Regions from separate parts of the Pelagibaculum spongiae genome, predicted to be linked through region 1. Evidence: predicted binding sites of a transcription regulator. Region 1 holds the regulator's gene; each other region holds the start of a gene.
What was found. Region 1 encodes FNR, which switches genes on or off when oxygen is low (the NO sensors DNR and NnrR bind a similar motif). Its sites were predicted from a motif close to TTGATNTANATCAA; they were not measured.
Positions count from the first base shown of each region.

Region 2: a site for FNR is predicted at 4,202-4,215, ahead of DC094_RS15105 (EutN/CcmL family microcompartment protein). Genes of this name have one in related genera too.
Region 3: a site for FNR is predicted at 5,262-5,275, ahead of DC094_RS10135 (OmpW/AlkL family protein). Genes of this name have one in related genera too.

Region 1 is NZ_QDDL01000002.1:482,060-489,716, reverse strand. Features, by position in the region: gene DC094_RS08150 (putative bifunctional diguanylate cyclase/phosphodiesterase) at 1-1,740, shown strand, start outside; gene aroF (3-deoxy-7-phosphoheptulonate synthase) at 1,820-2,833, opposite strand; gene hemN (oxygen-independent coproporphyrinogen III oxidase) at 3,584-4,987, shown strand; gene fnr (fumarate/nitrate reduction transcriptional regulator Fnr) at 5,515-6,252, shown strand; gene DC094_RS08125 (bifunctional enoyl-CoA hydratase/phosphate acetyltransferase) at 6,549-7,484, shown strand; gene DC094_RS08120 (acetate/propionate family kinase) at 7,537-7,657, shown strand, end outside.
Region 2 is NZ_QDDL01000006.1:207,642-215,298, forward strand. Features, by position in the region: gene DC094_RS15090 (iron-containing alcohol dehydrogenase) at 279-1,652, opposite strand; gene cobD (threonine-phosphate decarboxylase CobD) at 1,888-2,946, opposite strand; gene cbiB (adenosylcobinamide-phosphate synthase CbiB) at 2,997-3,932, opposite strand; gene DC094_RS15105 (EutN/CcmL family microcompartment protein) at 4,304-4,570, shown strand; gene DC094_RS15110 (hypothetical protein) at 4,609-4,947, shown strand; gene DC094_RS15115 (EutQ-related cupin domain-containing protein) at 5,134-5,601, shown strand; gene DC094_RS15120 (BMC domain-containing protein) at 5,630-5,974, shown strand; gene DC094_RS15125 (EutP/PduV family microcompartment system protein) at 6,102-6,527, shown strand; gene DC094_RS15130 (YopT-type cysteine protease domain-containing protein) at 6,563-7,315, opposite strand; gene DC094_RS15135 (EutP/PduV family microcompartment system protein) at 7,443-7,657, shown strand, end outside.
Region 3 is NZ_QDDL01000003.1:260,601-268,257, forward strand. Features, by position in the region: gene DC094_RS10115 (LysR family transcriptional regulator) at 1-173, shown strand, start outside; gene DC094_RS10120 (hypothetical protein) at 616-1,674, shown strand; gene DC094_RS10125 (putative solute-binding protein) at 1,766-2,824, shown strand; gene DC094_RS10130 (TRAP transporter large permease subunit) at 2,831-4,912, shown strand; gene DC094_RS10135 (OmpW/AlkL family protein) at 5,362-6,057, shown strand; gene DC094_RS10140 (DUF2804 domain-containing protein) at 6,366-7,418, shown strand; gene DC094_RS10145 (hypothetical protein) at 7,506-7,657, shown strand, end outside.

The sequences.
Region 1 (7,657 bases):
CTCAGCGGCCGCCAGCAAGCAATGCATCGCCAGTTAAATACTTATAAATCCAACTTAATCCCCCGCATTGTTCTCATAGATCAACTGGAAAGTTATCAAAAGACCCTTTCTTCCCTAATGATCGCTGTAGAGAAATCATCAATTAGCCTGCAGCAAAAACCTATTATTCAACTGCAAAAAAACTTACATGGATTAATGACTGGCCCCGATAATTTACAAATTAATCGAGATCAGTTGAGAAGTTACTTGCTGGAAGCAAGTCGGCAGCTTTCTAGAATTCGCTTAGCGCTAGAGCAGCGACAGATCCTGCAAATTGAGCGCAGGTTAGATGAAGCGCGACGCTGGGAAACTTTATTGTTCGCAGATTTTTTATGGATTTTATTATTCGGCTCGATATTGGTTTATCACCTGCGCAAACAAGAGCAGACCAATTTAAGCCGAGCATTAAAGGACGGTTTGACCGGGCTAGCCAATCGCACTTGTTTCAGGCAGCGATTAGAAGAACAAGTACAGCAGGCCTCTCGCTATCATGGTGGCGTGGCAGTTCATTTATTGGACTTGAATGGTTTTAAAGATATCAACGATAGCCTTGGCCACAGTCATGGTGACCGACTATTGCAGGCAGTCGCTGACAGGTTTCGCCGCGAACTGAGAAAGAGTGATTTGATCGCTCGCATCGGTGGTGATGAGTTCGCAGTGATTCAGCCCATGCTCGATAACGAGGTCAGTGCTGAAGCTTTAGCCCGCAGATTGTGTGCTTGCCTTAATAAGCCAATTCAGCTAGGTGATGAATCTTGTCGTATTAGCGTTAGTTGCGGCATCAGTTTGTTTCCAGAAAATGGTCAGTCGGTCGAGCAGCTGATGACTCAATCTGACTTAGCAATGTATCAAGCAAAAGCGGCCGGTAATGATCATCCTTTTCAATTCTTTCAAGACAAATTAAATCAGCAGTTGGAACGTAAACGTGATCTGATTAGAGACTTATTTGATGCGGTTGAAGAAGACAAATTACAGCTTGCATACCAACCACAACTAAACATGAAAACTGGAGAGTTGGTGGCGATTGAGTGCTTATTGCGCTGGGAACATCCTCGATATGGCGAAATTCAACCAGAAGAATTATTGGATTTAGCAGAAAAGCATGCCCTGCTTGAAAAACTAGAAGAGTGGGTAATTCATGAAGCCTTGCAAACGGCCAGACGTTGGCCGGCAGATTGGCTGCTATGCATTAATTTACATCGGCTATCTAGTGAGCGTTTACAGCGAATAGAGCGTCAATTAGAAATGACCGGCTTGAAGCAGCAGAAAATCATGCTGGAAATGAAAGAATCTTTAGCGCGAAAAGCAGAGCGACTTGAGCCAGGGATTTTGGCTATGTGTCGTAACAAGGGATTTGAACTAGTACTCGATGACTTTGGCCCAGGTGGTAGCTCTCTGAATTTCTTGGTAAGTAAACCTTGGTCTCGAGTAAAGCTCGATTGCCGTTTCTTACAGGAGCTGGAAGATTTTAGCCGGGGCAAGCTGCTGCTTTGCTCTCTGAATCAAATGATGCAGGGGTTGGGTGTTGAGCTGTTAATTGAAGGCTTGGAAACCGAACAAGAATTCCAGCTAGTGAATCAATCGGGTTGTCATGTTGCGCAAGGCCATTATATAGCAAGCCCCACCAGTATCGACTTACTGATTGCCCAGTTACCGGCGTTATCTGAAAAATTTAATACGCAGCAGTTTCTGGATAATTAAACGATTCCATCTGCTACGTCTGATGCAGATGGAATCTTGATAAAGCCCACGCTCGAAGCATCCTTTTTGAGTAAACGGTTTATAGCTTTTTACCCATCGCATGAACAATCGGCATGATCTCTTTAATTAGCTCTTGATACATCACTTCAGTGAGCGCTTGATGCCCATCAGATAAGGCTTCTGCCGGATTGGTATGGGTTTCAACAATAATGCCATCAGCACCCACTGCAACCGCCGCACGACTCATTGGAATCACTAGCTCACGAACACCCGTGCCATGGCTCGGGTCGACTAGAACCGGTAAATGACTACGCTGTTTCAACCAAGCAACGCCATTTAAATCCAGAGTATTGCGGGTCGCGGTTTCATAAGTGCGAATACCTCGCTCACACAAAATCACTTGATGGTTGCCTTCGTGGTAGATGTATTCAGCAGCTAGCAGGGTTTCTTCTAATGTGGCTGATAGCCCGCGTTTAAGTAGCACCGGCTTTCGTCCCTGGCCGACCTCTTTGAGTAGGCGATAGTTCTGCATATTGCGGGCACCAATCTGCAAACAATCAACGTACTCGGTGATTAATCCGACATCTCCAGCATCAACGACTTCGGTTACGGTAGGTAAGCCAGTGTGTTGGGAGACTTTACGAAGAATTTTTAAACCTTCTTCGCCTAAACCCTGAAAGGCATAAGGGCTGGTTCTAGGCTTAAAAGCACCACCACGGAAGACATGACTGCCGGCATCTTTAACCACACGGGCAATATCAAGTGATTGATTGAGACTTTCAATTGAGCAAGGGCCACCGATAACAGTAAAGGTGTCACCACCGACTTCGGTATTGCCAATTTTTACGATAGAAGATGAAGGGTGTGCTTCTCGACTAACCAATTTATATGGACTGAGAATCGGCTTAACACTTTCGACCATTGGATCCGCATCTAGATTCAGTGAGGCAAGGATACGCTCATCTCCAATAGCACCCAAGACGATTCGCTCGACACCTGGCAAATAAAGCGATTTCAGCCCGGCCGCGTCAATTTTATTCAGCAGCGGCTGGGCACTTTGTTTGGTTGCCCCAGGCTTTAATACAACGATCATGATTTTCTCCAAAGCAAAAAAAAGCCCGCTCAGTGAGCGGGCTTCGGGAATTGTTCAATTCAGTTTATGTTAACCACAAACCATCCCTTCGCGCCCGCTATGGGAGCAAAACCAACCAAAAAAGTAAAAATATTGGTGGGACAAGTTCATGTAATACAACATTCCTGAATAAATCTGGCGAAGTTATCTGATATTTCCGGTGAGCTGTCAACTAACTTTCACAACCTTTTTCATATTCCACAAAAGATTGGCGCTTGGTAAATTAATATAAAAAAGGAATCATTGAATCAGGTGAAACTCTGCAAAAATCTTGCTTTGAGCAGACCAGTATTTCAGATGATCAGGTTGTAAGCAGTATGCAGCTTTAATCAGTTGAGTTAATTGTCTGTTGGTGATTCGGTGATGAGTCGCTAGCCAAAGGTGAAGATTCTTTCTGGTTATAAGCTTTTGTTTTAATGATTGAATATCATTAATGAAAATTATGATATTTAACGGTTGGTGGCTAAACCCAAGAATGATGATGTTTAACATCCTGATTTGCAGCATAAAATATTAATTTTTCAATGGAAGAAGCTAGGTAAGCTTGTTGTTGATTGATTTGTAATTTAATCAAGTGATTGATTTGCATCAAGGTCAAGTAAACAAAGTGATATAACCATGAGATTTGTCGGCCAAAATAGAAGGCTTCAGGAACGAGCCTTAGATGTCTCACGATCCGAATAGGGACGCTTACGAGGAGTCAAGCCAGTCATGAGCTGCAAAATACAATGGGATGGTGAGCTGATTCAGCGCTACACCATCAACGGTCCGCGTTACACTTCATATCCAACTGCAATCCAGTTTAGAGAAGACTTTAGCCAGGAAGATATGCTGGCCGCTGTTAGTCGCAGTAATGCTAGTGCGCGCCCGCTTTCACTGTATTTCCATATCCCGTTTTGTAATACGGTTTGTTACTACTGTGCTTGCAATAAGGTGATCACCGCTAATCGTCGCCGTGCAGAGCCATATTTGCAGCAGCTGATGCGCGAGATCGAAATGCAAGGTCAGTTGTATGATAACAGCCGTGAAGTGATCCAGCTGCACTGGGGTGGTGGTACGCCAACCTTCCTCGATTCCAGTGAAATGACTTTGTTAATGCATAAAACAGGTAAGCATTTCAATCTGCGTAATGATGATACCGGTGAGTATTCGATTGAATTGGATCCTCGTGAATCCAGTCCGGGTTCCATTGCGCTATTGCGTGGGCTTGGTTTTAACCGAATCAGCCTAGGAGTTCAGGACTTTGATCCGGCGGTGCAAAAAGCGGTCAACCGGGTTCAAAGTGAAGAAATGGTTCGTGGCGTAGTTAAAGCGATTCGCGATAACCAATTCCATGGTTTGAGCATGGACCTGATCTATGGTTTGCCATTGCAAACCTTAGAAACCAACCGGATTACCATAGAAAAAACCATTGATCTCAACCCAGATCGAATTTCCTTGTTCAATTACGCGCATCTGCCTCAGTTATTTAAGGTGCAAAAACAGATTGATGAATCGCAATTACCATCGGCAGAAGTTCGCCTAGAAATTTTGCAGCAATCAATCGAACAACTGAACAATGCCGGTTATCAATATATCGGTATGGACCATTTTGCTCGTCCAGAAGATCCGCTTTGTCAGGCACAGAATAACGGTGAGCTGCAGCGCAACTTCCAGGGTTATTCAACCTGTGGTGGTACTGACATGATTGCGATGGGTTGTTCATCAATCAGTAAGGTTGATAACACTTACTTCCAGAACAGTAAGAATATTGAAACCTACCAAGAGCACCTTGCAAAAGGTGAGTTGGCGATTGAGCGTGGTTATGCACTGACTGATGAAGATCGATTGCGTCGCCATGTGATCACCGAGCTGATTTGTCATTTTTCGCTGGATATTGGCAAGGTTGAGCGCAAGTATGGCATCGTCTTTGCTGAGCATTTTTCAGAGTCTTTGGCACTGCTGCGTGGTATGGAGCAAGATGGTTTGCTGGAAATTCGTTCAGAGCGGATTCAAGTCACCGATAAAGGCCGGTTGTTGATCCGAACTATTTGCATGGCATTTGATTCATATAATATGAATCGTTTGAGTGAGCAGGTCCCAACTAAGGATACTATTTACTCAAAAATCATCTAAAAAAAAGCGACCGATAAGGGCAAGTTTTAACCACTCAAAACATTGAGAGGTTAAAGCTTGCCCTTTGTTCTATTTTGATTGCCGTCTGCCGGAAATGATTAACTGTTTTGAGCATTAGCTGACAATCTTCCGGCCAATACTCCAGAATATGATCTATATCATGTCGAGTAATTTGATCACGGTCAAAATATACCTTTGCATGTTCGGTTACGAACGGCAGTGGTTTACAATCCTACAAACTACATTGGAATAGCAAAGGATTTTGCGATTCAGTTTTTCAGCCAGCCAATATTGTTGTTGAGAGGTCGCAGTAATTGGCAGGCCGCTTTGATACTTGTTTAAGTCACTCTGGCGGCGGCTGTCTATCTAATTATCAGGGACTTATGCATAACGAGCCGTTTTTCGAAACGGCGACTGCGATTCACCCGCAGACCACTGATAGCAGTGTAATAACAAATGTTTCATTTGATTAATAAAAACAAGCTATTAGGATCGGGGATTCGCCTGGAATTACGAGAGCGCTAGCAATGACCGAAGTTCATAAGGCAGGATCCTGCCGCACGATTAAAGCTTCTTGCAGTGACTGCAGCTTAAGCAGCCTGTGTTTGCCTTTGGCTGTCCAGGCAGAGGACCTTGATCGGCTGGACGAAATTATCAAACAGGGACAACGCGTTGAGAAAGGTCAGCACTTGTTCCGTAGTGGTGACGAGTTCAAAGCAATTTATGCTGTTAGAACCGGCGCTATCAAGACCTACTCAATTACACCGTCTGGTGAAGAACAAATTAACGGCTTCTATTTGCCGGGTGAAATCATGGGTATGGATGGCATCAATACCAACCATCACGTGAATTCTGCTAAGGCACTTGAATCAACAACAGTTTGTGAAGTTCCGTTTAACCGTTTAGAAGAGCTAACCAAAGTACTACCTGGTCTACAGCGTCACTTCTTCCAGATGATGAGCAAGGAAATTCGTGAAGAGCAGCAGTTAATTATGCTGTTAGCCAAGAAGAATGCTGAAGAACGTATCGCTTCATTATTGTTAAGTATTTCAACGCGTAACGGGCGTCGTCGTTTATCGACTACTGCTTTTCGTTTACCTATGACACGTGTTGAGATTGGCAACTATTTAGGTCTGGCAGTTGAAACGGTAAGTCGTGTTCTGACCCGTTTCCAAAAGCAAGGTATTCTGGCGGTTGAGAGCAAAGAAGTACGCATCAACGATTACCAGAAGCTGTGCCAGATTGCGACGATTCAAGAAGGCTAGTTTACGCTAAATATCAAACACTAATCTGTTTGATGGCCTGCTGAAATTGTTGAAAAATTAAAACCCGCGATCAGAAATGATCGCGGGTTTTTTTTGTTATTTCCAAATGTATTTCGTAAACAAGCATCGATGTTGCCGCAACAAGTTTGGACACTCTTAACTGTGATGGTTACTGTGGTGTTGCTAAAAGAAAGTTATATGACATTTTGTTATGAAACTTTCTTTTTTGTTCATTTCACGACAAAATCGGCAAATGATGTTCATTCTTTTCGTAAAAACAATAATAAAGGCGAAATATGGAAATTTCAGAGCCAGTCTCATCTACTTTGGATGTGCTGTTAAAAAAAGCAGCAAGTAATCCGCCGCTGAAGGTTGCGGTAGTACATCCAATGAAGAAATATTCGCTAGAAGCTGCGGTCGAAGCTGCTAAGGCTGGTCTGATAGAGCCGATTATGGTCGGTCCTAAAGATCGAATGCTGCAGATTGCAGAATCGTTTGATCTGGACATTAGTGGGTTTGAAATTATTGACTGCGAGCACAGCCATGCTTCAGCGGAAATTGCTGTTGCTTTAGCACGAGAGCAAAAGGTCCAAGCATTAATGAAAGGCAGCTTGGCGACGGCTGAGTTAATGGGGGCGGTGGTTCACAAACAGCTAGGGATTCGTACCGATCGCCGTGTTAGCCATGTTTTTGTGTTGCAGGCTGAGCATTACCACAAGCTATTACTGGTCACCGATGCTGCGATTAATATTTTGCCAGATTTAGCAGTTAAGCGAGATATTTTACAAAATGCGATTGATCTAGCAGCGGGCATTGGCCTGTTGCAACCTAAAGTTGCCATTCTGGCTGCTGTTGAAAAAGTAAAACCCAGTATGCCTGCAACAATTGATGCAGCAGCACTTTGTAAAATGTCAGATCGCGGGCAAATTACTGGTGCTATTGTCGACGGCCCACTGGCATTTGATAATGCAATTTCTGCCAAGGCAGCACAAATTAAAGGCATTCAGTCCCCCGTTGCTGGTGAGCCGGATATTTTGTTAGTCCCAGATCTAGAGGCCGGTAATATTCTAGCCAAGCAGTTGTGTTATTTGGGTGGTGCTCAGTCTGCCGGTTTGGTGATGGGTGCTCGGGTGCCGATTATTTTAACCAGTCGTTCTGATAGCCTGCAAACCAGAATTTATTCTTGTGCAGTAGCAAGCTTAGTTAGCCGTTATAAACAAGATCAGTTCTAAATATATGAATTTTTCATAAACAATAATCATCATAAAAATAAATAGAAACACTATGGAAATTCTTGCGTTAAATGTTGGCTCATCAAGCCTTAAAATTAGCTTGTATCGGTCTTACGATGAAGTACCTGAACGATTGGTGAAAATCACCATTAACGGTTTAAATAATTCATCGA
Region 2 (7,657 bases), on a different contig from region 1:
AGCGCTAAGCGCGACCTGCAACTTGACCATGGTGCAATTTATTCCAACGGTTGATGTTTGAATTTATAAGGTGGTAACCGACCTATTTGTTTGCCCGGTATTTGTTGAACGCACCGAACGTTGCAGGTCGCGCCTACAGCTGCTCCGTGCAACTTACGTAACATAGAATTAGGTGTCTCAGGATGCGGAGTGTTTATTTATCCACCCTGCTACTCCACTATTATTTCACCTATAAAAAAGCCCCGACATAAGTCGAGGCCTTGTAAAGATTTAAAGCATCAAAGCGCGGCTTTAAAAATTCTTTCAATTGCTTGCTGGTCAACTTCCCGAGGGTTGGTTGAGATACAAGAATCTTTAATTGCATTAGCAGCCATTTCGGCGAGATCTTTTTCCAGTACGCCCAATTCACTTAAATTGGCAGGAATACCCACTTGCATGTTCAAACGAACAATACTTTCAATGGTTTTAATTGCGCATTGGCGAGGATTGTTTAAATCCGTATCGGCAACAATGCCTTTATGGCGGCCAATTGCTGCTAACCGATCTTCAATCACCGGCATATTATAAGCAGACACATGGGGTAGCAGCACCGCATTACAAACGCCGTGTGGTAAATCGTAAAAGCCACCTAACTGATGTGCCATGGCGTGTACCAAACCAAGGCCTGCATTATTAAATGCCATGCCAGCCAAAAATTCGGCATAGGCCATCATTTCGCGAGCTTCCATGTCTTCGCCATTATCTACCGCTCTGGGCAGATAATTTACAATCAGCTCAATCGCTTTACTGGCGCAAGCATCGGTAATCGGGGTTGCCTGGGTAGAAACATAAGCTTCCATGGCATGAGTTAATGCATCCATGCCGGTAGCGGCGGTTAAACCTTTTGGCATGCCGGTCATTAATTCAGGGTCATTTACCGAAATCATCGGTGTGACATGATGATCAACCAAAGCCATTTTTACATGGTTCTTTGGGTTGGTGATGATACAAAAGCGCGTCATTTCTGATGCAGTGCCAGCAGTAGTGTTAATTGCCGCCAGTGGCATTGCTGCTTTGCGAACCTTATCCATACCTTCAAAGTTGCAAACACGACCACCGTTAGTTGCAATTAATGCAATCGCTTTGGCGCAGTCATGCGGTGAGCCGCCACCTAATGAAATGACTAAGTCACATTCATGTTTTTGCAGTAACTTAACGCCGTCATAAACATTGGTAGTGGTCGGGTTCGGCTGGGTGCCATCATAGATAATGGTGTCAATCCCATAACCGTATTCCAGCATGCCCGTGACTTTATCAACCAAGCCGGTAGTGCGAAGTACTTTATCGGTAACCAACAGCGCCTTTTTAAAACCCATTTCCTTGAGTTTGGTACCCAAGCGTTTTAGGCAGCCACGGCCTTGCAAGTTAAGTGGTGGCATATAAAAATCAGGGCCAGCATTTTCTGCTGCCTCGCTGTGGTAACCAATATGTGGCGATTTCTCTTTACTGCTTTTTTGCAGAGGTTCTTCGTGCTCACCAAATGCTAGATGGATTTTTTTTGCAGAGGCTGCATCGCGAGCACCAGGGGTTAAAATCTGGCCCGGACCGATATTTAAAGTCGTTCCACTTGCAAGCTTTTCCACATGATCCTGAGTGATAAGTTGCCTTGCCAAAACACTGCTCCTGGAGGTAAGTAATTAGACGATCTTTACGATGATCTAAGCATACCGAAGCATAAAGATGACTTACTGATAGGTATCAATCGAGATGGTCAAACCAATTTAAAGTTTTAGCTTTTTCAGACTTTGATCACTAAAAATAGCCAGTAATTATTGCTATCGAATGATGCTGTGAATGATGCTGTGAATGATGTTGTAGCTGTATTTAAAATATATGTTTTAAGTGCTGTTAGATATCTAACCGATTTAGCGCATTCGCCAGCCGGTCGAATTGTTCAATATTTGCCGGTAAGCCAAAACGTAGTGCATGTTGTTCGTCGGTTAAACGAGTAAGAATGCCTTGCTGGCAGAGTGCTAAATGCAGCTCAGATGCATTATTAATCACCACGGTTTTGAATAAATCCGGGCCGTGAATTTCGCAGCTGAAATATTGTTGCAGTAATTGCTGCAACTGTTCGCCTAATGCGATGAGCTTTTGCCGGTTTTGTTGCTGCCAGTTTTGGTCAGATAACGCTTGTGTGGCGACTTCTCGTGCTGGCCCGCTAATGCTCCATGGGCCAAGGTAACTTTCTAATGCAGTTAATAAACCAGGGCAACCGAGTACAAAGCCAACTCGGGCGCCGGCCAAGCCAAAGAATTTTCCCAGCGAGCGTAAAACGATCAAACCTTGTTGGCCGGTTTGTGCAGCAATGCTCTGATCTGGCGCGGTGTCGATAAAAGCTTCATCGACAATCAACCAGCCGCCTTTTTGTGCTAGCTGTTGGTGCCATTCCATAAGTTGTTCGGTTGAATAACACCAGCCAGCAGGGTTATTGGGGTTAATTACCAACAACACGTCAGCGGCATCAATTTGCTGTTGCGTGGGTGTTTGCTGATAAAGCTCGATAGAAAATCCAGCATTAAACCAAGCTTTAAAATGTTCTTTATAACCCAGTTCAGGGAGTAATATTTTTATTTGCCCTTGTGAATCAAAGCCATGGGGCGATGATAAATTTACCGTCAGATTAATATTGGCCAACCTAAGTTGTGGCAGCGCCATAATCGCAGCCTGACTACCGGCTACCGGCAATAAATGTTGGCACTGATAATAATTAGCTGCAGCTTGTTCTAGCCCATCATTTGTTTGGGGTAAGCGGTTCCAAGCTTCAAATGAAATATTTTGAGCCGGGTAGCAATCGGGATTAACGCCAGTGGATAAATCTAGCCAGTCAGTCACCGGAATCTGAAATTTTTCAGCGGCGGCGATTAATCCACCGCCATGTTGTAGGTTTTTTTGTTTATTTATCATAAGGCCGTAGGAAATAGAGTCGTAGGGAATAGAAGGCTGAATAGATATAATCAGCTAAACATCAGAGTGAGCACAAATAAACTACTCACCCAGATCCACGGCCCTTTTTCTATTAAGGCAATTGCACGTTCAATATCTTCAGCTTGTGCAGTCTTTCCACAACCTAATTCTGGCCGTTGGTGAACTTCACCATGATAAACCGCAGGGCCACCTAACTGAATTTCCAATGCACCAGCACCGGCTGCCATTACCACACCGGCATTTGGGCTATCCCACTGAGGTGCTTGGCGCTGCCAGCATTGGCGGGCAGTTTTCCATTCGCCTTGAATTGCATAGGTATAAGCAGTTAAGCGCGCCGGAATATAATTGATTAGGTCGTCGAAGCGAGCAGCCGCCCAGCCAAACCAAATAAAGCGATCATTTCGATAACCCCACATTGCATCTAATGTGTTGGCTAACCGATAGAGCACAACCCCGGGCGCACCAGCAATTACAAACCAAAAAATAGCGCCAAAAATAGCATCGCTGCCATTTTCTAGAACCGATTCTGTGGTGGCTTTTACTACACCGTTTTCATCCAACGTGGCGCAATTACGGCTAACAATCATTTGGGTTTTATCCCGCGCTGCCGGTAAATTCTGATAATGCAGTGCGGTCGATACTTGCCGGGCATGGTGCGCCAGACTATTGCCGCCAATTGCCAGCCATAACAGTATTACGCCAACCCACCAGCCAACCAGCGGTAACTTACTTAATAACAAGGCAATAATGACTGGGAATGCCACAGCACAAACCAGTGCAATCACCCCCTGTTTTTTCTGTGCGCTTGGCATAGCGGCTTCGCCGGGATGAAACCAGCGTTCAAGGTGATTGGCTAACTTGCCAAATAAAACCAGCGGATGGTGGTGTGATGGTTCACCAAATGCCCGATCAAGAATCAGCGCTAAAGCGACCTGAAGTGCAACCGAGGTCAGCAGATCCCACATGTAAACATTGCTCCAGAAATTGATGATTTATTCTGTTTTCGCCACAAAAGATAGAAGTGGCATTCCAATAAAATTTGGTTAGGTCCAAATAGTCCGAACCTACATATTAAGACCAACTTATAGTGCAATGATAATCCATGATCACTGAGTATTTGTTCAGTAAAGCGGGAATTTTGATCTGTGAGCAAGCAAAGACGACTGAAGGTCATCGCCGATTTAAGTAAAACCAATCAAATCTTGATTCAACGACAGGTTAGCAAGAAGTTGTCATGACAGATATCAACATGCTGCAGAATGCAAAGTATTAGCGTAAGCATAATTTAGTTTTACTTTCGGCCGCGTCTGCGGCAAATGATTTCGGAGAGGCATCAGTGTTAATTGGCAAGGTAACCGGCAATGTCTGGGCAACGCGCAAGCACGACGGTTTGCGTGGTCAGAAACTGATGGTGGTGGAAATTATTGAACATGGAAAAGATGTTTCATCCAGTTCAATGGTTTGTGCCGATATTATTGGCGCAGGTATCGGTGAAACTGTTTTGATTGCTCGCGGTGGCGCAGCACGCAAAGCTTTACTTCCAAATGAAGCGCCTATAGATGCCTGCATTATTGGCATCATTGATGATGTCGAAGTTCAATAATTCGGCCAATATTTTGAGGCTGCTTGGGAGAGATTTAAGTGGGTAAGCTTCTGATTAACGATAGAAATTGCCAGGAATACTTGCGTGATGGCGCTTTAGTTGTCCCCAAGGGCGCTATGGTTGCACCTTCTGCAAGAGATGCCGCATCTAAAGCCGGCCTAAAAATTATCTGGGAATCAGATTTAAATCGAAGCTCTGATGCAAGACCGGCAAAATCAGGTCAGAAAAAACCAGTCGAGCAAAAGCTTGTCGAGAATAAGCCATGCCCTGGGGAAATTAAATCCGACATAAAGAGAATTCTACGTGAATCTTTTGGTGTTGAAAAATCAGAGCACATTTCTCAGCTAACCGCTGAAGTAATGAAAAAGATTAAATAGATAGTCGATATTCATCTTTTGCCGTAACTGCAATGTTTAATAGTTGAATTGTCGGCAAATTATAATTTTCCTTGTCCAGAAATACTCGGGCCTGATGATATTAAGCAGGGTAGCTTGCTACCAAAACTGTCTAATTGACTGTTTGGTCATAAAGAAAAGTCTGGATCAAAATTGAGAGTAACCATCATGGCAGAAATGACTCCTGAACTACTTGAACAGGTTATCCGTAAGGTTGTAGCAGAGCAGCTTGGCAAAACAGCCGCTAAGCCAGCCTGTAATTTCGACAAGCATGTTGATCCAAGCGGTGTTTCAGTCGTTCGTGGTAAGAGTGTTCGCCCTCAAAAGTTCGATACAGGCAAGCCAGGTGACCATGTATATCTGATCGATCTGTTTGATCTGGATGAAAGCCCACGTCTTGGCGCTGGCATCATGGAAATGAAAGAAAGTGCATTCGATTGGACCTTGAACTACGACGAAGTTGATTACATCATCGAAGGTACTTTGGAAATCATCATCGATGGCCGTAAAGTAATTGGCCATGCGGGTGATATTATTCTGATTCCTAAAGGCTCAAACATTCAGTTCAGCTCACCAGGTTTCTCCCGCTTTATGTATGTAGTTTACCCAGCAAACTGGGAAGCAACCTGCAAGTAATTCAACACGCGCAATATGCGGAGTTTTAATGGACCAAGAAAAGCAACGAGTGATACAGGAATATGTTCCTGGAAAACAGGTGACTTTAGCGCACCTGATTGCTCATCCGCAAAAAGATATTTATACCAAGCTAGGTTTAAATGGTGATGATATTAATGCGATTGGTATTATGACAATTACCCCAGCTGAAGCCTCGATTATTGCAGCAGATGTTGCAACCAAAGCGGCCGGTGTTAATGTTGGTTTTTTAGATAGATTTACCGGCTGCCTGGTTGTATCTGGTGATGTATCGAGTGTTGAAGAAGGCTTAACCGCGGTGCTCGAATTATTAGTGAGCATGGGTTTTGCGCCGAGTAAACTGACGCGATCTTAAGCATTAGTGAATCGGTTTCAAGCGAACTTTAAGTTGTTAGTTTTAAGTTGGCCCATGGCAAATGCTGTGGGCCAACTTATATCTGCTAGATATAAATGATACATAAAAATGCGAAGTGAAAAGTACTATGAAAAAATTTATGTTAATTGGCGCAACATCGGCAGGTAAAACTACCTTAATTCAAGCAATGCATAATCAACCGCTGCAATATAGAAAAACCCAGGCGATGGATTATTTGAAAGAAGTGCTCGACACCCCCGGTGAATATCTGGAAAACCCACGTTTTTATAGTGCGCTGATGACTGCCGGAATGGATTATCAAGTTATTTGCCTGGTGCATGATGCATCGCGTGATGACACGCATTTTCCTCCAGGGTTTGCCTCAATGTTTGGCGATCGGGAAATTATTGGCATCGTCACCAAGTGCGATATGGAAAATGCCAACCCTCAATACTCGATTGATACGCTAGTTCAGGCTGGTGCAAGTAAAGTGTTTCAGGTGAGTGCAACGTCGGGGGAAGGGCTGACAGAATTATGGGATTTTATAGCTTAAACTTAATTTATTTATCTTAAATGATCCTTAATGTTTCATACTTCTGTTTCTATTACAGAACCTGAAGCTGTATGATTCAACCTATTGTTTTCAAGATTTATAATTTTAAAGCTTGAAATATAAAAATATTTGTTTCCAAAGTGAAAATAATGCGTTGCAAAAAAACAAGCTGCGTAGCTGGGGTTCAAATTTTCAAATGCGATTTCACCGTAGTTAGGATCAAACAATATCATTCGATTTTGAGTGGTTATTATGTTGATAGTATGTCCCTGATCGACGTTGCTCTTGTCTTTTCCAAACCGCAATGTTAATAAATAGTCTCCTGGAGCAGACATAGCATAAAAAAGATAGAAAATTTTAGTATGCATTCCATTTTCAGATTCCACTTCTGCTCTTTGTGTAAAAGGTACACCAAAGATCTCTACGCGTGATATTGTTTTGATAATAAGCTTAAAGCTTGGAATTGTACCTTCCATACCCTTTTTTTGTTCAAAATCATTAAAAAAAACATTAAGAATTTGGTTGTATTTAATTAGCTTTTTTGCGTTATTTGGATCTAAAATAAAGCGCTTAAGTGCTGGTAGGTTATGTAATTTTTTCACCCAAAGAATTGATAATGCAAAGCAAACTCCTTTGTGATTCTTTAATTCTTTATACTCAGATGAACTAGGTAGGTTGTTAATAAAATCATGCTGATTGAATGTATCTGTTAATTGGGTTTTTGAATCTTTCAACATTCTTTCAGCAGATTTACGTAGTGCTTCAGGTGTTTGTTTTTTTAGAGGCATGAGTAAAATAGTTGATCGCGATTAACTGTATTCAATAGCCAGCGGCATGTTGTTTGTCAATAATTTTAAGGCTTATGACCTTTGCGCTGTTCGATAGCTTATGTGTACTGCTAAGCACAGCCTACCAATGATTGTTCTCTATGTAGGTAAAGCCACCCTGATTCAAACGATGCATAACCAATCGCTGCAATATAGAAAAACTCAGGCGATGGATTATTTGAAAGAAGTGCTCGACACCCCCGGTGAATATCTGGAAAACCCACGTTTTTATAGTGCGCTGATGACTGCCGGAATGGATTATCAAGTGTTTTTCCTGGTGCATGATGCACCACGTGATGACAC
Region 3 (7,657 bases), on a different contig from region 1:
ATAAACGAAATGACCACGACCCAGCTCACCAATGGTTTCGCACTTTAATTAGTGAAGAAGTGCCTAAGCCGGTACAGCAATCCGCACAGCCTATGCAACCAGCAGAACCACAGCCAAAAGCGCAGCAAAGTCATTTGTCACTTGATGGTTTCAGAAAAGAAATCGTCGATTAGAGGTCGCTTCTGTGGCGTTTAATTCTTTGTTTCGTAAGTTGTGCTCAGCCTGTGGCGACGATCACATGGATGTGGAAGGTAGAGCGACGCAGGATGCCAAAGCCTAATTACAACAAATAAAAACCGCCGTTACTGAGAAGTAATAGCGGTTTTTTGTGACGCTTATTAAAGCAACAAAATATATTACTAGCCCACACGTCACCAATAGCGCTTAGATCTCGCTACATCCGATCGAAATGACAGCTCCGGACTAAACGGCGATATAGTTGTTACCTCAGCATTTAATCTGACCTTGCTTTCTGTCGACGATTAACTGAGTCTGGTCTGGTTTAATTTATTCAGTCATATATCCAAATCACTTCAAAATGCATGAACGTATACCTTGAAGTGGCTTAGGTATATACCGCATACTGACCATATCAGGGTGAAAAATAAAAATAATATGAAAACACTGATTTCAGTACCAATCCTTCGATTTATTCTTTTGCTGACCATGCTCGCTGCCACCGGTTGTAGCCAATTGATCTACAAACCTGCTGGCTGGGTTGCGTCTGATTTTGCTCAGCGCCATTTAATTCCAGACATGATGAATAGCGACCGGCTTGATAGCGGCTGTGCGCTTAGTTTGGCTGGCCAGCCAGTGTTTTCATCACTCGATCAAATTGCCGATATGCCAGCAGATATATCGATAATGCTCGATCTGTCGAATGGTTTTTGCTTGCAACAACAGGCATGGGAAAAGCAGTTAGAAGTGATCCGCTATCAAAAATCCGGCCAGCTTAGCCAAGCTCGAGATAGTCGGATTGCTGCCCAGCGCTTATGGCAAGTCGCTGCTAAACGATTGCAAAATGCTTGGGTACTTTTCGAGCAAGATCAGCTAGCCAATCGTCCTGCTGGCCAATGCGACCTTTCCGAACAACAACAGCTTTCCTGGATTATGGGCATTTCAGCTGGCATGCAAGCGGTGTATAGCGATACTCAAGCAGCTAGCGGTATGAATGTTTCTCGAGAGATTGTAATAAAGGCCTGGAAAAACTTACCTTGCTTGGATAATCAGCGTTGGTGGGGAATTCCAAATGCAATGCAAGCCAGCATCGAAATTATGCTGCCACATTTACAAAACACCCCTCGCAATTTATCCCAACAACAGGATAATTCTGCCAACCAGCAGTCACCTGAAGCTTTACTACAAACAGCTTTGAACACTGGCGAACAACAGGGCATTCACCTTGCTCACTTACTAGCAATGCAGGTTGCAATCAATCAACAAAATAATCAGCAAGTTAAGCAGCTGATTCGTCAATATGCCAATGCAGCTCCAGTACAGCAACCAGAAAATGGCATGCTGTTTGAAACCATGGCCCAACTGCAAATTCAGGCAATCTCCGATCAAATATGGACCGAAGAAATAGGCTACAGAACCCCGCCCGGTCAATTAGGTAAATTCTCCAGCGATCCAGTCGCTAAAAAAGAAACAATTGAGATTGACGATTTACTTTAAAACGATCCTAGCTAAATTATGATTGCCAGATAAAAAAACAAACTTAACCTTGGCATTCAAATTAATAAAAATACGACCACAGGAAGTTGTTATGAAATTCAGATTGACCACCACTCGCCTACTTCCTGCTTTGATTGCTGCAATAAGTTGCATGATTTTTAGCAGTCAAATTCTGGCAGCAGACACTGCCAACAATTCTCTAACATCACAACAGCCGGTCAAAAGAAGCCTATGCGTATTTGATGTGGTAGGTGCCAATGGCGATATTTTTAATATGATGAAAGATTATCGCCTTGATGTTTTGCAATGGGGTGTTGATCTTCAATTAAAGGCCTATACCGATGAACGTGTTGCATCGGACGATTTTAAAACAGGCCAATGTGATTCGGTATTAATGACCGGCACCCGCGCACGTGCTTACAATCATTTCACTGGTACTTTAGAAGCACTCGGTGCGATTCCCAGCTACCAGGAATTAAAATTAATTCTCAATACATTACTTAGCCCCAGAGCGGCAAAATTAATGGTTCAGGATGACTATGAAGTAGTTGGAATTATGCCAGCTGGCGGTGTGTATTTATTTGTACGCGACCGTAAAAATGATAATTTATCGACCATGGCTGGCAAGCGTGTTGCCACATTAGATTACGACCCGGCATCTTTAGAAATGGTACGGCAAGTCGGCGCTTCGGTAGTCAGTTCTAGCACCACCAGCTTTGCCGGAAAATTCAATAATGGCAGTGTCGATATTGCTTATGCACCTGCAGCAGCTTATAAACCGCTCGAACTTTACCACGGCATAAAACCCAATGGCGGCGTTATTAATCACGTGGTTAGCCAGCTCAATTTACAAATGCTGATTCGTAAGGATTTATTTCCAGAGGGCTTTGGCAAAAAATCCCGCGCACACACACTAAAGCAACTTGATATGGCTTTTGAAATTATTTTGAAAGCAGATCAAGAAATTGAAGAAGAATATTGGATTACCCCGCCGCTTAGCAGCGTTCACAAGAGTGAATTACTTTTCCGAAAAGTCCGAACTTCTTTAAAAGACAACGGAACCTACAACCCTAAAGCATTAGCATTTATGAAAAAAGTGCGTTGCAAGGTGAGCCCCGCTGCCGCTGAATGTAGTCAAAAAAGCGATTAATTCAATATGGATCAACCAGCGCCTATCGAACTGCTCAAACAAAGAAGCCTGCAAGAATGGGCCTCTACCTTACCGGCATTTATCCTACTGATCGCTATTGTTTTTTTTAGTAGCGCCGGAATGATGCACGCTCGAATGATGGAGCTAGGTAATCTTTGGTGGTCTGATTATGTCGAGCTGCGCAGCGATCTTGTTCAACCGACCTGTAATATCAATATTAATGTTGACGCTCGAGTTGCAGAGCTTGCTGCAAATGCTAACCAGCAAGTACCTGATGAATTGGATTTATTATTTGATGAAGCGCCAGCTGCGGTTGACCATTCTGCTTTAAAGCAATCAGTTGAACAGTCGTTGGCCGAGTGTCAAAATTCCCACCAAAAATGGCAAAGTTTAAGTAACGGTTTAACACCTTCGTTAATCGTATGGCGCTGGGTTGAGCATCAATTCGAAGCGATTACCAAAGTCGGCGTAGAACAGCAAAGATTATTGTTAGCTGCATTAGTTTTGCTGTGCGGTCTGACGACGGCATTAGCTCGCAAGCATATTTCTCTCAGACCTTGCCATAGTAAAATTGATTATCGAGTTAGCGCCTTCTCGCAGATGGTCGCCTCGATCATTATGCTAATTTCAATCACCTCATTTCGTAATCAAACATTAGCTTCTGGCATAGCAGTCCCTACAATTCATGAAATACTATTGCTTTGCTGGAGCGGTGGCTTTTCAGTTTTAACCCTGGTCAGCCTCTGGCAATGCATTTCAGTACCCAAAGAAACCAGTGGCGATGAAAGCTTTTCCAAGGCATTAGCTTGCATTCCACTTTACGCATTTATGTGCGGCATCTCTGGTGGTTATTTCTTTTACACCGGTCATTTTTCTGGATTGGGCATTTACCTGAATCAGATGATGGAATTATCGCAACTGTTTCTAAATGTTGGCTTATACGTCTGGATCGGCATGATGCTAAAACAGACTCGATTAGCAGAATTGGTTTTTGATGTACTCAGGCCCTGGCAGCTTCCAGCAGAATTATTAGGCGTAATTACATTATTGATTGCTGCCTGGCCAACCGCCTGGACCGGCGCATCAGGCATATTTGTTATTGCTGTTGCCGCGATGGTTTATCAAGAATTACGCCGCGCAGGCGCCAGAAGACAGTTAGCACTTGCTACCACTGCAATGGCTGGCAGCATGGGCGTTGTGTTGCGCCCTTGCTTGTTAGTCGTGATTATTGCGGCTCTGAACAAACAAGTAACGACGAGGGAATTATTCGACTGGGGTATCTGGGTTTTCCTGCTCAGCATAGGCTTATTTTTGCTAATTGTTCTGCTCACTAGCAAAATCAATTGGCAACTCACCCATTGGAAAAACGCACTGCCACAAAGCCTCGCTGCTGCGAAAAAACTGATTCCTTATATACTGATTTGTGCTGTTGTCCTGGTTTTATATCAACTAGTGCTAGGCGCAGCACTGGACGAATTTAACGCACCGGTCATTCTGCCGGTTATTATGCTGTCATTACTGCTTTACGATCGTCGCTTACGAAAGCGCGAGCCACACGAATCTGATGACCAAGCACCCTTTGCTTTCTTATTAAGAATTCGACTAGCAACCAACGAAACCACCGTTCATATCGGCGCATTACTATTAATGATGGGCATGACGATTAGTATTGGCGGTGTATTTGATCGGGCAGAAATTATGTCGCTGGCACCGGCGCAATTAGCCAATCCATGGCTGGCCATGTCACTGCTAGTTTGCTTGCTAGTGTTATTAGGGATGGTAATGGACCCTTACGGCGCAGTAATTTTGGTAACGGCATCTATTACCTCGTTAGCCTATCAAAGCGGCATAAACCCGGTGCATTTTTGGATGGTTGCACTGGTGGCATTTGAGCTCGGTTATCTAAGTCCGCCGGTTGCGCTAAACCACCTGCTTACTAGGCAAGTAATCGGTGGTAGAGAAGTCTGGCTAGCCGCCCACGAACACCACAAAAGCTTTTGGCGACGTCATGAGCGCTACCTGCTGCCGATGACGACTATGGGGATTACCTTGTTACTGGTGGCATATGTGCCTTTGTTTTTTTATTAAAATCTGTCGCAGCTTTAGAAAAAATATTCCTGAAAATCATTTTCCTGCGCATCATTCCATCGCCATCACGCAATAGTCGATCAGTACGATGCAGGATGCTCAAACTGAATTACAGCATTAGAGAGAAAGCTGCTAACACACCAATAAATTAAATGCTTACCTACTCTGTATCAACTATCGATTTTTAGGAAAAAATACCGTAACTCCTCTCCCTAAACTCCACTTCTAAAATCCAAAAAACCATTTGACTCATGGCAATTTTTATACTCTAGATAATTTTTCGCAACAATCAGTTTTCTTTTTTTTCATATAGATAGAATAAAATGAATTAGGCGCATAAAAAGTATAATTGACGCAAGTCAATTATAAAAAATATCAATACATTTATTATGGATTACAGAGAACAACCAACAGAATCGAATTCACAAAACTACAAGAAGGCCTCTGTAATGAAAGTATTCTCACCTGTTTTATCTGCTGTTGCTGCCCTTTTCCTTATTGCGCCACTTTCAGCATCTGCTGATATGTATCAGGAAGGCGACATTATAGTTCGTGCCGGTATCGGTGTGGTTGAGCCAAACGATGATAGCGGCCCTGTATTAGCAGCCTCTAATGGTGTTGGTGTGAAATCTGATACTCAATTAGCTATAACTGGTTCTTATATGCTAAGTAAGCACTTCGGTGTTGAACTGCTTGCAGCCACTCCATTTAAACACGAACTAGTTGGAACTGGTGGCTTATCTGGTGTAAGCATCGGTGAAACCAAACATTTACCACCAACCATTTCGTTCCAGTATTATTTTCCAAATGCCGACTTGCCAATTCACCCATATATCGGTGCAGGCGTGAACTACACCGCATTTTTTAGTGAGAAAACCGATGCTGGCTTGGCTGCAACACTAGATGGCGCATTGAGCAATCCGGGTATCACTTCAACGGACATTGAGCTAGATAATTCATTCGGTTTGGCATTCCAAGCTGGTATGGATATCGAACTTAATGAAAATTGGTCATTAAGCGGAGCTGTTTGGTACATCGATATTGATACCGAAGCAACCATCACAACAAATACTGCCGCTAGCGTGAAAGTTGACGTTGATATAGACCCATGGGTCTATATGGCTGGCATTTCGTACCGCTACTAAATCTGGCACTCTCAAGCCTGATTCAAAGCCCGCTGATGCGGGCTTTTTTATGCTTGTAATTTGATAGCACTTCTATTTTATGAATCTAAGATATTCCAACATTGAATCAGTAGCATTCAAAATAGTGCCCTTGAAGATCAATCGATTCAAATATCACAAGATTGAGTAATACACACTACTTGATAACTCTGCTGTTAATATAATTAGCAGCCCAGAGATTTTTTTTGCGGTTATCACAGCAAATTCATTGAGCAAACTTGCCTCAACCGATATGTTAGCTGCATCATCTCCAACAAGAACAGCAACTGATGACTCAGCAGTTAATTGATAGCTCCGGACAACCTGTATTTGGTGTACTAGACCCCTGCCCACAAACCATCAATGCTTATGATTTTGACTATCGTTCACCGATGGGTCGCAAGTTGGGAATACTGTCTAAAAAAATCAAACTGAACCGGTTTCAATTCTTTGGTTTAGTCTCTGACGAATATGCTGTCGGTGTCGCTATTGTTCATTTAGGCTGGGTTAGCAGTGCTTTCTGTTATCTGCTTCATAAAGAACGAGGCATGTTGCTTGAAGCCAATTTACAAGCACCCTTCGCACTTGGTACAAAGGCAGGCCTTCAGCCAGATCAAGATAGCTGGTCATTCAAACAAGGCAATAAGCGCATATCAATTCGCCCGCTTGAAAATGGCGACCGGCAAATTAACGTGGCAATTGGCAATCGATTAAAACTGCAATGCCAGCTTCATCAACCGGCTAATTTTGAGCCTTTATCTGTTTGCACTAAAACTGGAATTAACGGCTGGACTTTTACTCGAAAAAGCGCAGGCTTGCCGGTAACAGGAATACTGGATTTTGAAAACCAACAAACCGACTTACAGCAGGCTGGCTTTTTAGGCTCGCTAGACTGGAGCTGTGGTTATATGCGCCGCGAAACCTGTTGGAATTGGGTTTGCATTAGTGGAAAATTAGCTAATGGAAAAAACTTTGGGGTTAATTTAGCCGCTGGCGTTAACGAAACTGGCTTCACAGAAAATGTCATGTGGGTCGATAATCAAAGAATCAAGCTGGACATGGCTTTATTCAACTATCAGCAGGGTGATGATAAAAAACCTTGGAAAATCATCACTTCAGATGGAAATCTTGAACTAGAGTTTATCCCTGCAAGCCACTACGGTCGAAAATTAAAAACCGGCCTGATTGATACTAGATTCAAGCAGTATTACGGCCATTTTAAAGGTCGCGCTAGAATCAATACCACCGATCAATATGGCAAAACAATCGGTGCAGAGGCCGAAGAATGGATTGATTTCGAAGCTTTGCCCGGATTTACTGAAGAGCATTATGCCCGCTGGTAGCTTACAGCCACCAAGGTAACGAACGTTCTTTTACAGCAACATTTTTACGATAATTCCGATTTGGAAAGGATTCTAAAGGATATCAGTATGTGTATTTCAGCAGAAGCAGTTGAATGGATGTGTGCCTCTTGGATTGAACTGGATTACCAGCAACTTGAACAAGCCATTCAAGCTAGTTTTATCGTGCCGATTGCTGCAAATAGTAAAATTTTCCAGCGTGAAAAAATGACAATTCAAAC